2 regions of the Blautia difficilis genome follow, and region 2 is predicted to be linked to the other one. Evidence: riboswitches for the same ligand, from Rfam matches in the RefSeq annotation. Region 2 holds a riboswitch; the other holds the start of a gene.
The links. A riboswitch is a leader RNA that binds a small molecule or an ion and turns the genes downstream of it on or off. The one in region 2 is predicted to bind cyclic di-GMP.
Positions count from the first base shown of each region.

Region 1: it holds a riboswitch for cyclic di-GMP, as region 2 does, so the genes downstream of both, H8Z82_RS00550 (hypothetical protein) here and H8Z82_RS03275 (ABC transporter substrate-binding protein) in region 2, are expected to answer to the same signal.

Region 1 covers NZ_JACOQG010000001.1:122,817-129,310, reverse strand. Annotated here, with positions in the region: gene H8Z82_RS00560 (SpaA isopeptide-forming pilin-related protein) at 1-376, opposite strand, end outside; gene lepB (signal peptidase I) at 407-1,000, opposite strand; gene H8Z82_RS00550 (hypothetical protein) at 997-1,299, opposite strand; cyclic di-GMP riboswitch class I at 1,445-1,528, opposite strand; gene H8Z82_RS00545 (ABC transporter ATP-binding protein) at 1,846-3,729, opposite strand; gene H8Z82_RS00540 (ABC transporter ATP-binding protein) at 3,722-5,455, opposite strand; gene H8Z82_RS00535 (MarR family winged helix-turn-helix transcriptional regulator) at 5,480-5,935, opposite strand; gene thrH (bifunctional phosphoserine phosphatase/homoserine phosphotransferase ThrH) at 6,266-6,494, shown strand, end outside.
Region 2 covers NZ_JACOQG010000003.1:63,554-70,047, reverse strand. Annotated here, with positions in the region: gene rhaD (rhamnulose-1-phosphate aldolase) at 1-309, shown strand, start outside; gene H8Z82_RS03280 (esterase) at 764-1,411, shown strand; cyclic di-GMP riboswitch class I at 2,244-2,319, shown strand; gene H8Z82_RS03275 (ABC transporter substrate-binding protein) at 2,555-4,399, shown strand; gene H8Z82_RS03270 (ATP-binding protein) at 4,546-6,494, shown strand, end outside.

The DNA of each region.
Region 1 (6,494 bases), on a different contig from region 2:
GGCCCTCTTCTGTATTTGTGCAAGTCGGAACCTGTTCTTCTGTATAACAGGCATCTGTGTGCTGATGTCCATCGGATTCTGGAGTCTGACAGACCAGAGCGTCTACTTCCCTGTAACAGTCGTCCGTATGATGGTGGACTCCCTCTCCCTCCTCCTTGCCGCAGATCAGCTTCTCCTCATAGCAGTCCTCTGTGTGGGTATGCTCCTCCTTACCGCAGTAGGTGTCCGCCTCGGCGGTCAGTGCCGGGAGGATCAATGCATAGACAGTACAAAAAACCACCAGACAGGCAAGAATATTTACTATCTTCTGCCAGCGTTTACGCCTGCGATTCTGTAATTTATGCTTTGCCGCTTCCCGCAACAATAATTTTTTCATATTGACATCTCTCCTTATCCCCGGCGCTGATTATTTCACAGTGCCAAATGATTTCAAAGGCCAAAGCCTGAATACGATTTTCCCTACGATCTGCTCCTCTGCCACGCAGCCTACGGAAGTGTTACGGCTGTCTATGGAAGTGGATCTGTGGTCTCCCATAACGAAGTATCTGCCGTCCGGCACCTGATATGGAAGCTTGATGTTGCAGTCACCCAGGGCTTTCTCTGTCAGATAGGGCTCATCCAGAAGTTCGCCATCCACGGTGACATTTCCCTTCTTATCTATATCTACCCAGCTTCCGGGACCTGCGATCATTCGCTTTACCAATATCTTGTTATTGTAGTAAAAGGCGATCACATCTCCCTGGGTGAAATCGGCTCCTTTTACGGAAACTACGATCTGTCCCTCCTGGATAGTGGGGTACATGGAACTGCCGTAGATCTGAAGTACCGGGAGCAGGAGTACGGCGATCAGGACTGCCGTTGCTGCCACGGTAATCAGGGTTCCAAGAGTGTTTCTCAGTACCCGGTGGTATCTGTGTCTGTATTTTGTTCTGTTTAATTCCGCCTCCAGCTGGGTTACTGTAGGCATGGATGTGATTTCTTTGCTGGTCTTTTTCCTCATTCCTGAATGCCTTCATTCTCCTGACTGTCTGTGGGTTTTGTATCTGTATGGCCGGGGGCCTGCTGCCGGATGTTCTCCAGGTACTGGTCTGCGGCTGCCTGTGCTGCCTCAAATACCCGGTTGATCCGAAGTGCGGCTTCTGCGATGGATCCGGCTTCCTCTGTCATGATCCTTCGTTCCTCCAGCTGCTGTCTGGCTTCTGCCAGCTCCTGCTGCAGGCGCTCTACTTCTTTGCTCTGTTCCAGAAGCATTTCCAGTAAATCGGTACGGCTCAGACGCCTTAATTCTTTGTCAGTCATACTTATGCTCCTTATTTCTGATACAGCAATCTGCTGTGTTTTTGACAAATAAAAAAGCTGCAATCATTCTCTATCGTTAGTGAATAATTGCAGCCGAACTATCTCTCTGTAACTCTTATGTGGTCAATGCCGGGGGATGTATCCTGTGGGTATCGCTCCTCCCTGCCTGCCGTTCAAGAGACTCCTAGCTTTGCGTCCCTGGCTTGCACCAGGTTTGCTTTTTTTCTGTATTTGTATTTAGTATGATAATACGCTAAAAACGATTTGTCAATATTATCAGAATATTTTGGTTCAGGTTCATGCAAAGTCGAAATTGTTTCGTTTGAAATCCTTATTTTTTGTGAAATATTACAATGAAGGTCATGCTATATTTTATGCGGATGGTTGTAGATTATGACATAATATTGGTATCTATCTATTGTATCTTTCCATTTTTTATTATCTCTTCCATATAAATTTTTAAATATCATTGGCATACAAAAAGAGCCCCCTGACCAGACAGGCATTGCCTTCACAGTCAGGGGGTTTTGTAATTTTGCCGATGCTTTATGACAGCTCCAGCTTACCTGTATATAATTGATAGTAGGTGCCGTGCTGGCGGATCAGGTCTTCGTGGTCGCCGCGCTCTATGATCTTGCCGTGATCCAGTACAATGATGGCATTGCTGTTGCGGATGGTGGAAAGTCTGTGGGCAATGACAAATACAGTTCTGCCCTTCATCAAGTTATCCATTCCCTTCTGTACGATGCTCTCTGTACGGGTATCGATACTGGAGGTTGCTTCATCCAGGATCAGTACCGGCGGGTTGGCTACTGCTGCTCTGGCAATGGACAGAAGCTGTCTCTGTCCCTGGGACAGTTCTTCGCCGTCTCCGCTTAACATGGTATCATAGCCCTTGGGAAGCATTTTGATGAACTGGTCTGCGTGAGCCAGTCTTGCTGCCTCATATACTTCCTCATCTGTGGCATCCAGTTTTCCGTAGCGGATATTTTCCCGGATGGTTCCTGTGAACAGGTGGGTATCCTGAAGTACGATTCCCAGTGAATGTCTCAGGTCATCTTTCTTGATCTTGGTAATATTGATTCCGTCATAGCGGATCTTACCCTCCTGAATATCGTAGAAACGGTTGATCAGGTTGGTGATGGTTGTTTTTCCTGCACCTGTGGAGCCTACGAAGGCAAGCTTCTGGCCAGGCTTTGCAAAGAGACTGATATCCTGAAGGATTACTTTATCCGGGTTATAGCCAAAGGTTACATCCTCGAAGCGGACATCTCCGGTAAGTTCTGTATAGGTTACAGAGCCGTCAGCGGAATGGGGATGTTTCCATGCCCACATGCCGGTTCTTTCTTTGCATTCTGTAATATTGCCCTGAGCATCTTTTTTCGCATTAACAAGCTCTACATAACCTTCATCTTCTTCCGGTTTCTCATCGATCAGGTTGAAGATTCGCTCTGCACCTGCCAGCGCCATGACAATGGCATTGAACTGCTGTGCCACCTGCATGAAGGGCTGGGTAAAGCTCTTTGTGAACTGCAGATAGGAAGCCATAACACCCAGAGTGATGCCGCCTACTCCTGCTACAGAGAGAAGTCCTCCCAGAACTGCTGTGAGCACGAACTGCAGGTTACCGATATTTCCGATGACAGGACCCATCATGTTGGCATATTTGTTGGCACTGGCTGAGCTTTCAAAGAGAGCTTCGTTCAGACGGTCAAATTCCTGTTCGGATTTTGCTTCATGGTTGAAGACTTTAACTACTTTCTGGCCATTCATGCGCTCTTCCACAAATCCGGTCACATCTGCCAGAGATACCTGCTGTTTGATGAAATATTTACCACTGTTTGCCCCGATCTTACCGGTGACTGCCAGCATAATAAAGATAACAGCCACAGCCAGAATGGTCAGCAGGGGGCTGAGCATCAGCATGGAAATAAAGGTTACGATAATAGTAAACAGTGCCATCAGTCCCTGGGGGATTGCCTGGCTGATCATCTGTCTCAGCGTATCCGTATCATTGGTGTAGAGACTCATGATGGAGCCATTGGTATTCTGGTCGAAGTAACGGATAGGCAGAGTCTGCATGTGTTCAAACATATCGTCACGGATACGCTTGAGTACGCCCTGTCCGATGAATACCATCATTCTGCTGTAAATAAAGGTTGCGATTACACCTACTGCGAAGATGCAGCCCAGAACTGCCATAGCCTTGTACAGCTCTGCATAATTGGGGTCTGTCTGTCCGATCAGCGGGATAATATAATCATCCAGCAGATATTTCAGGGACAGGGATACGGAAATGCTGGCTACTGCACTGAGAAAGATGCAGACAAATACCAGTATCAGCCGCAGCTTATAGGTTTCGGTTATATATTTCAGAAGTCTTTTGGCAGTTTTGATGGTGTTCTGGTCTACTTTTTTCTTCTTATTCATCTTCTCCGCCTCCTTTGACCTGTGATTCATATACTTCTCTGTAAATCTCATTTGTTTTCAGTAATTCTTCGGAGGTTCCTACTCCTGCGATCTTACCGTCATCCAGTACAATGATCTGATCTGCATCTTCAATAGAAGAAACTCGCTGTGCAATGATCAGCTTGGTGGTATCCGGGATTTCCTCGCGGAAGGCCTTACGGATCAGGGCATCTGTCCTGGTATCTACCGCACTGGTGGAATCATCCAGGATCAGGATCTTTGGCTTCTTCAGCAGGGCTCTGGCAATACACAGACGCTGCTTCTGTCCGCCGGATACGTTGTTTCCGCCCTGGACGATCATAGTGTTGTAGCCATCCGGAAATTCATTGACGAATCCGTCTGCCTGTGCCAGGCGGCAGACTCTCTGAACCTCCTGGTCACTGGCATGTTCATCACCCCAGCGGATATTTTCATAAATGCTGCCTGAGAAAAGCACGTTCTTCTGGAGAACCATGGATACCTGGTCACGGAGCGCTTCCAGATTGTACTTGCGCACATCAACGCCTCCTACCTTTACACTTCCCCCTGTAACATCATAGAGTCTGGGGATCATCTGCACCAGGGTAGACTTGGCGCTTCCGGTACCACCGATGATTCCTACGGTCTGGCCGGATTTAATATGAAGGTTAATATCCTTTAGGGAAAGGTTGCCACCTTCTCCTCCGTAGCTGAAGTCCACATGTTCAAAGTCTATGGAGCCGTCTGCCACAGTTTTCACTGCATCAGCCTGATCCTGCATTTCCGGAACCTCATCCAGCACTCCTACGATTCGGTCTGTGGATGCCTCAGCGATCATGATCATAACAAATACGAAAGTTACCATCATCAGGGAGCCGATGATCTGCAGGGCATAGACGATTACACTGGTAAGCTCTCCTACTTCCATAGTGCCGCCTACGATGGATCTGCCACCGATGGCTACCAGGATCAGTACTACCGTATACATGGTAAACTGCATAACCGGGGAGTTCCATGCCACAATTTTCTCTGCTTTGGTGAAAAGATCATAGACATATCTGGAAATCCCATGAAATTTCTCGATCTCATAGTCCTCACGGACGAAAGCCTTTACCACACGGGAGGCGTTTACATTTTCCTGTACGGAATTGTTCAGCACATCGTACTCGTCAAATACCTTGATGAAATGAGGGTGGGCTGCTTTTGCAATAAAAAGCAGGGTGCCTCCCAGAAATGGTATGGCAATGAGGAAAAGGATTGATGCCGGTTTGCTGATGGTCAGTGTCATGATCCATGACAGAATGATCATAAACGGTGCCCTGGCCAGCAATCGGATACTCATCATATATGCCTGCTGCACATTGGTAATGTCTGTGGTCATTCGTGTGACCAGTCCTGAGGTGGAAAAATGGTCGATATTTTTGAAGGAAAAATCCTGTACCTTGTAGAAAATATCATGTCTCAGGTTTTTGGCATAGCCTGCTGCTGCATAAGCTGCCATATTTCCTGCCTGTACGCCGAAAAACAGCGAAAGCATTGCCATCACAACCAGGATGATTCCTCTCTGTAAGATGTAGCTCAGATTTCCCTGGGCGATGCCGATGTCAATGATCTTGGCCATCTCCAGGGGAATCAGAACTTCCATCAGAACCTCCAGGATTACCAGAAGCGGTGCCAGAATGGACTGCTTTTTGTATTCCCGGACGGAACGTAAAAGTTTTTTGTTCATCTTTGTTGATGTCCTCCTTGTATTTTATTTTTTGTAATTACTGTCTTTTTTGTTGCACATTTTCTTTCTGTTTTCGCACATCTGCCACAGAACCTGTTTGCACAGCTCCACATCCTCTTTTGGGATGCCCTGGATCATTGCTGCTTCATCCTCTTCAATGCTGTGAAGGATGGGCTGGCGCAGGGACTCTGCCTTTTCTGTGGGAAGGATCCGTTTCAGACGGGCATCCTGCTTCGCACATTCTCTGTAAATGTATCCGTTTTTCTCCATTAGCTGCAGGATTCCTGTTACTGTGGGTTTTCTGATCTGAAATTCCTCTTCGATATCTTTCTGATAAATATCTCTGTGTATGGTTTCCAGAAGGATAAATTTCAGCACATGTTTCTGCATAAGTGTCAGATCATCATTCTCTATCATTTCCGCCGGATTGTGACGTCTCATGGAATGGGATAAAATACGGATCAGACGGCCTACGTGCATATTGTTCAGTTTCTGCCTGGTTTCCTCGTCTATTATGTTCACCTCCCGGATTCTGTCATATGGTTAGGATGCTATCTGTTAGTTTCCTAACCATTATAGGGAATTGCTTTTTTATTGTCAATACATATTTTTTAGCCGAATCAGGTAAGTCCCCTGCGGAGGTTGCGAATATCCGCTTGACTCCATTCTCAGTAATATTAGCCTGATATATCTGTCCATAAATAACAGTAACTTGCAAGGCCTTCCAGAATATGTTAAGATATTTTCGTCAAATAAAGCGGTAAAGAATATTTACAAATAAAGATGTTTTTCACAAAGGAGGATTCTATCATGTATATCACTTGTCTTGATGTAGAGGGCGTTCTGGTGCCTGAGATCTGGATCGCATTTGCAGAGGCCAGCGGCATTCCGGAGCTGAAGAAAACTACCCGCGATGAGCCGGATTATGATAAGCTGATGAACTGGAGACTTGGAATTCTGAAGGAGCATGGTCTTGGACTGAAAGAGATTCAGGAGGTTATCGCAAAGATCGATCCCCTTCCGGGTGCAAAGAAATTTC
Region 2 (6,494 bases):
GTAGTAGGATGGATGGTACCGGGCGGACGGGAGATTGCGGTAAAGACAGCTGAGTTAATGAAGAAATATGATGTTGTTATCTGGGCACATCATGGAATGTTCTGTTCCGGTGAGGACTTTGATCTTACCTTTGGTCTGCTTCATACAGTAGAGAAATCTGCAGAGATCCTGGTAAAGATTTTGTCCATGTCACCAACAAAACTCCAGACTATCACACCTGATAATTTCCGTGCACTGGCCAGGGACTTTAAGGTTACATTACCGGAAGAATTTCTGTATGAAAAAGACACAAATAAAATAAATGCCTAAAAATAAAACCGATGGCTTTGACTGTTGTTTTTCAATCATCACCATCGGTTTTCTTTCGTCAGTTCCTCAACTATGAGGTTCTTATCTGATTAGTACTGTCCACCCTGAGAACCACTGGACATCTGTCTTTCCTGGGCTTCGATCATCTTTTTCATAATATTATCAGAACAACTCTCCCTGAATTTCCAGGTTGATGGGAGATGATTTGATTTTTCAACAGAAAATTATAGTAGTATTTTGATGTAATAATCTCTTTCTGATCTTCATTATAGTACAGAAACCCTGAAAATACAAGGTTTAAAAAAGAGACAGAAAAGAGACGGGGAGCAGTTCATCCGCGGAGTAAAAACCATAATCCTGCTGACAAACATGTAGGTATTGCGTTTCATGCATTGATTGTAATACTGCAAAATGATATACTGTAGATATCAATTAAAGTGTGATGGAGGCATGGATGAAAACATATGAATTTGGAAAATCGGACACTGTTCTGATCCAACCTGTCGGAAAACACGAACTTTCATGGGTAGAAAACGAGGTAAGGGAAATACATAGGTTAACTTCCGCGGATTTCAAATATATTGCGGTGGAAATTGATGACTGGAACGATGAGCTTTCGCCGTGGAAGGCACCGGCTGTATTTAAGGATGGCGGTTTTGGTGGAGGAGCAGTTAAAACGCTGGAGAAAATACTGACGCTTTGTTCAGATAAGAAAAAATACTATATTGGCGGTTATTCTTTGGCAGGACTGTTTTCCTTATGGACAGCATACCAAACCGATGTGTTTACAGGAATTGCTGCGATATCTCCGTCCGTCTGGTTTCCTGGATTTATTGATTATATGAGGGAACATGAAATTAAGAGCAAAACTGTTTATCTGAGTCTGGGTGACAAAGAGGAAAAGACGAGAAATCCGGTTATGGCACAGGTCGGAAACTGCATCCGGAGCGGGTATGATTGGCTTAAGAAATGCGGCGTAGATTGTACATTGGAATGGAATTCGGGTAATCATTACCGGGAGCCGGATATGAGAACAGCAAAAGCATTTGCCTGGATATTAAATCAGGAGAAAAAATATAATTTAAAACCGGAGGGTGTTTAAATGGGAAAAATGATCGATTCGAGAAAGTCTATTCACAGGGGACTATGAACGTAATGGAAATCTGATCGAAGTGAGGACGCTTGCTTAAGTGTTGATCACATGCAAAATATAAAGGCATCAGTCGATAAGCTGGCTGGTGCCTTTTGTAGATAAAATAATTCTATTCGGATTAAAAATATGAACCGGATTTTCTTTTTTGTAATATTTATTATTCAGAAAATTTATCACTGTAACGAATATGCATATCTTCCCAATCCATGAACAATACATAAAATACTCTTCCGTATTGCTGGCTTTCTACGATTCTTCCATGGTCAAGTACAGAAAGGTAAGTTCCGTCAGCTTTTCGAAGATGAAAGTGAATATAGTCATTTTCATTGCCGCTGTCGATCTGTTTCCAGATGCTTGTTTCTATCTGTTGCTGCTCATCTTTGCGGATCAGATTGTGGAACCTTTTTGAGTAAGTCTGAATAGTTCCTCCATGCTTTTATAACCAGTCATATGAAAAAATTCATGACTTTTATGTGACAGATACTATTGACTGTGATATCATGAAAATAATATAATCGAAAATGACTTTTGCGGAAACGAAAGTATCTTCATTTTTTATTTACAAATATGTTTTTTGATGGAATTGTATGTTTGCCAAATTGATAATTAGTATTAGTGATGTCAATGTTGCGTGGACTTCGGAAGTAGGAGAACGGTTCGATGTATATATCGGCTGTTCTTTTTTTGTTTTCGGGCATTAAAACGGTAATGTTTTTCTTGTGTACAGTAGAGCGCTATAGTATAATAAAACCAGTTTTTGGCATAAGTTTAAAAGCTATAATAAGGAAATCGGCAAACCAGATGAAAGTCTGGGACGCAAAGCTACAGGGCCTTTAAAATGGCAGCCAGTTGCATGAAATGAGGTGCACTGTCTGTTTGACAGTGTTTTTTATGTTATAGGAAATTACTCCGTAATGTTCCTATAACATAAAAAAGCCCTCCGGGCAGGATCGCACTGCGACGGAGAGGAATTATGTCGCTGAAGCGACCCATCGCAAGAAAGAATCCTGCTTGCAGGATTCTTTCTTGTGGTGTTATTTCATAGACGTAACAATAATGACTTTATCAGGAAAGAATGAGGAAAACAAAAGTATGAAAAAGGCAAAACATTGTCTGATTGCAGTGGTGTCAGGTGTACTTGTAGCAACTGCTGTCTTGTCTGGATGTGGACAGTCAAAGAAAGAAGTATCTAAAAATGATGATCATCTTACCGTTTATCTGTGGGAAAATCGTTTGATGAAAAATATTGCACCCTATATCCATGAACAGTTTCCTGATCAGGATATTGAATTTATTATTGGTAACAATGATACCGATTTATACAGTTATTTTAAAGAACATGATGAATTACCGGATATCATAACAGTACGTCGATTCTCTGGAACAGATGCACAGGACTTACAGCCTTATCTTATGGATTTTGCTTCTTATGATGTTGTTTCCAAGTACTATTCTTATGCGGTGCAATATTATAAGAATGAGGAGGATGAAATTCAGTGGCTGCCAATCTGTGGTATTCCGCAGACGATCATTGCCAACAAAACACTGTTTGATCAGTATGGCGTAAAGATCCCAGAAAATTATGCGGAATATGTACAGGCCTGTCAGCAGTTTTATGATAATGGCATAAAACCGTATTCCATGGATCTTGGTGAAGACTGGTCTAATAATGAAATCATCCAGGCGGCGGCAATCGGTGAGTTTACAAGCCTGGATGGTATTGAATGGCGAAACGGTGCAGAAACTGCAGTGGATGAAGTAAAGTTTGATGATGCATTATGGAAACGTATTTTTTCAGAAACCAGTCAGTTTCTTAAAGACTCGTACTTTGGTAAAGAAGATATCAATATTGACATCAATACAGGAACCCAGATGTTTGCGGAGGGAAAATCAGCAATGTTTCATGGACATCCGACGGTTATGCAGCAGCTGCAGAAACAGATGGATGCGGAGCTGATCCGTATTCCTTACTTTTCACAGACATCGGATGAATCCTATGTGTACATGACTCCGTCATTAAACATTGCATTTAACAAAAACCTGGAAAAAGACCGGGAGAAACTGGATACTGCGCTGGATGTGCTGGATTGTATGATTTCAGAAGAGGGGCAAAAGCTGATTGCGGATGGAAGCGGTGTTATTTCATTGAATACAGATGTTCCAACCATGATGCAGGATGTGCCTGGACTGGAAGATGAAATTAAAAATAATGCTGTTTATATCCGATATTCCGCTCAAAAATCATTTGATGCAAGTCTTGAGGCTGTTCACGGATTACTGTCAGGGGAAATGGATGAAACACAGGCTTATGACACTTTTCGCAGTGTAATGAATCGTAAAGATCCAGAAGAAAAAGCAACGGTGAATTTTGAAAATGAATATTCCATTTCACTGAACGATAGAAATAGCCGTGATGCAGCATCTTCCATTTTAACTACGATCAGAGAAGAAAATGATGCACAGCTGGCTCTGGCACCATATTATTATTTCACTTCTTCTATGTACAAAGGAGAATGCACCAGTAGCCGGGTTGGCATGATGACTGCGAAGAGTTCGGATACAGCATTATATGTTGCAAAAATCAATGGTAAACAGGTTTATGAACTCGTGGAAAATTATCTCGCCGATGCGGATGAGAATTTTTATGTAACCAATAAATACGAATTACCAATTGCATCCGGTATGAAAATGATCGTCAGTCAAGAGGAAAGTGGATTTTCGTTAAAGGACTTGACAGTTAATGATAAGAAAATAGACAAAGAAAAGGAATACTCGATTCTTCTTACAGACACCACAATGTCTGTTTTGAAAAAAATAAATCCGGAATGTGAGATTGAGCAGCTTAAAGATACAACATTATCAAGTGCATGGATCGAAGCAATGTCAAAAGGACAGCAGCCGTCAGCACCGGAAGATTATATAGAGGTTGAACAGTAAAAGTGGAGATAGAACAAACGGTAAATAAAAGAAAAAAAATAACAAGGCTGTTGCTTATACTACTTATTATTCTTTTAAGCTTAGTTTGTATAAAGTATTTTATAAGTAAGTCTAGCAAGTATATCAGCGAAAATGGAAAAAGCAGTATGAGAGCTGTTGTTGAACAGATACAGCAGACCTATGATCTTCAAGTGAGTGGATACTACAGCCAGCTACAGTTGGTTGAGGAATTTTTACTTCATGAAAGGGAGCTGTCTCTTGAAACGGATGTGAACAAAAGTTTCTTTGAAGCATGGGAAAAAGAATCGGAAAGTACCCTTATATTCCTTCAGGAAAATGGTCAGGCAATATCAGCAGGTGGAACAAAAATGCGGATTGATATGCCCAGTAAACTTCTGCTGGACTTAAAGAATGGATACAATATTGGAAAACTGGTGCGTCTTGATTATGATCAGAAGAAAAAAGACGGTTATCTGGTTGCGATTCCATGTCAGGAATACACTATCGATGGGAAAACTTATACGGCAATTGGAACGGTGTACGATCATTCGAAACTGGATTCCATGTTAAAACTGAAAGGTTATGATGGGAAAGCATATTTGTTCATGCTGGATAATGACGGAAATATTACGTATACGAACCAGGGTGGTGATAAATACCTGCGTAATTATTCTTTGTTAAAACATTTAAAAGGGGAACAGGCTATTACAGAAGAAGAGGCTGATTTGTTCAAAAAGAAGTTTGATAACAGAGAATCCGGAGTTGCACTTTTGGGAAAACAGAACCCCTATTATCTGGGGTATTGCCCGATAGAAAGCAACAACACCATTTTGGTATGCATTGTGGCAAAGGGAGTTGTTGACAATGTGCTGAGGGATTACCAGAAAACGGTGTTGTTTACAACAATACTCATGGCAGGTTTTATATTTTTGCTTTTTGCCGGATTATTCTACAGTATTTCCAGACTTAGTCTTGCAGATCAAAAAGCAGAATATGAAAAAAGAAATAATGAACTTCATTTACAAACAATGAAGGAAATGGAAGTAGTCAATCAAAAACTGAAAAAGGCAAAGAACGTTGCAACAGAGGCTTTACAGACAGCTGAAAATGCAAATAAGGCGAAAACGGATTTCCTGTCTAATATGTCACATGATATTCGTACACCTATGAATGCAATCATTGGTATTACATCTTTGATCAGACATGATGCAGGTAATAAAGCAAAAGTTATAGAGTATGCAGATAAAATAGATATTTCATCACAGCATCTGTTAGGAATTATTAATGATGTTTTGGATATGAGTAAGATTGAGGCAGGAAAAACAGTCTTCAAGTATTCTGACTTTTCTATTCTGGATTTTATGCAGGAACTCGACACTATATTTCATTCTCAAATATATGAAAAGCAGCAGACCCTTACAATCATAAAAGAAAATATTCAGCATGAGTGGGTGAATGGGGATCAGGTTCACCTGATGCAGATTTTCAGCAACCTGCTTTCCAATGCAGTGAAGTATACCCAGGAAGGTGGGAAAATTCAGTTCTTTGTAGAAGAATGTGAGACAAAGTCATCTGTCTATGCAAAGTACCGCTTTTTAGTCTGTGACAATGGTATGGGAATGTCGTCAGATTTCAAGGATACAATTTTTGATGCGTTTACCCGTGCGGAAAGTTCCCTTACAAACAAAATACAGGGAACCGGACTTGGAATGGCGATTACTAAGAACCTGGTTGAGGCAATGGGAGGTACCATTGATGTGGAAAGTGAACTGGGACAGGGAAGCTGTTTTGAGATTCTCATGGATCTGAAAATTGCAGAGGATAGAACGGCCGCTCTGGCAGCACAAGAAGAAACAGATGAGCAGGATGGAAATATCCTTCAGGGAATGAGATTCCTGTGTGCAGAGGATAATGAGCTGAACGCAGAGATCCTGACAGAACTGTTAAAGATTGAAGGTGCGGAATGTACTATCTGTGAAAATGGCGAAGAGATTTTGAAAGCATTTGAACAGTCTGCTCCAGGGGATTATGACATGATCCTGATGGATGTGCAGATGCCTGTTATGAATGGTTATGAGGCAACGAAAGCAATCCG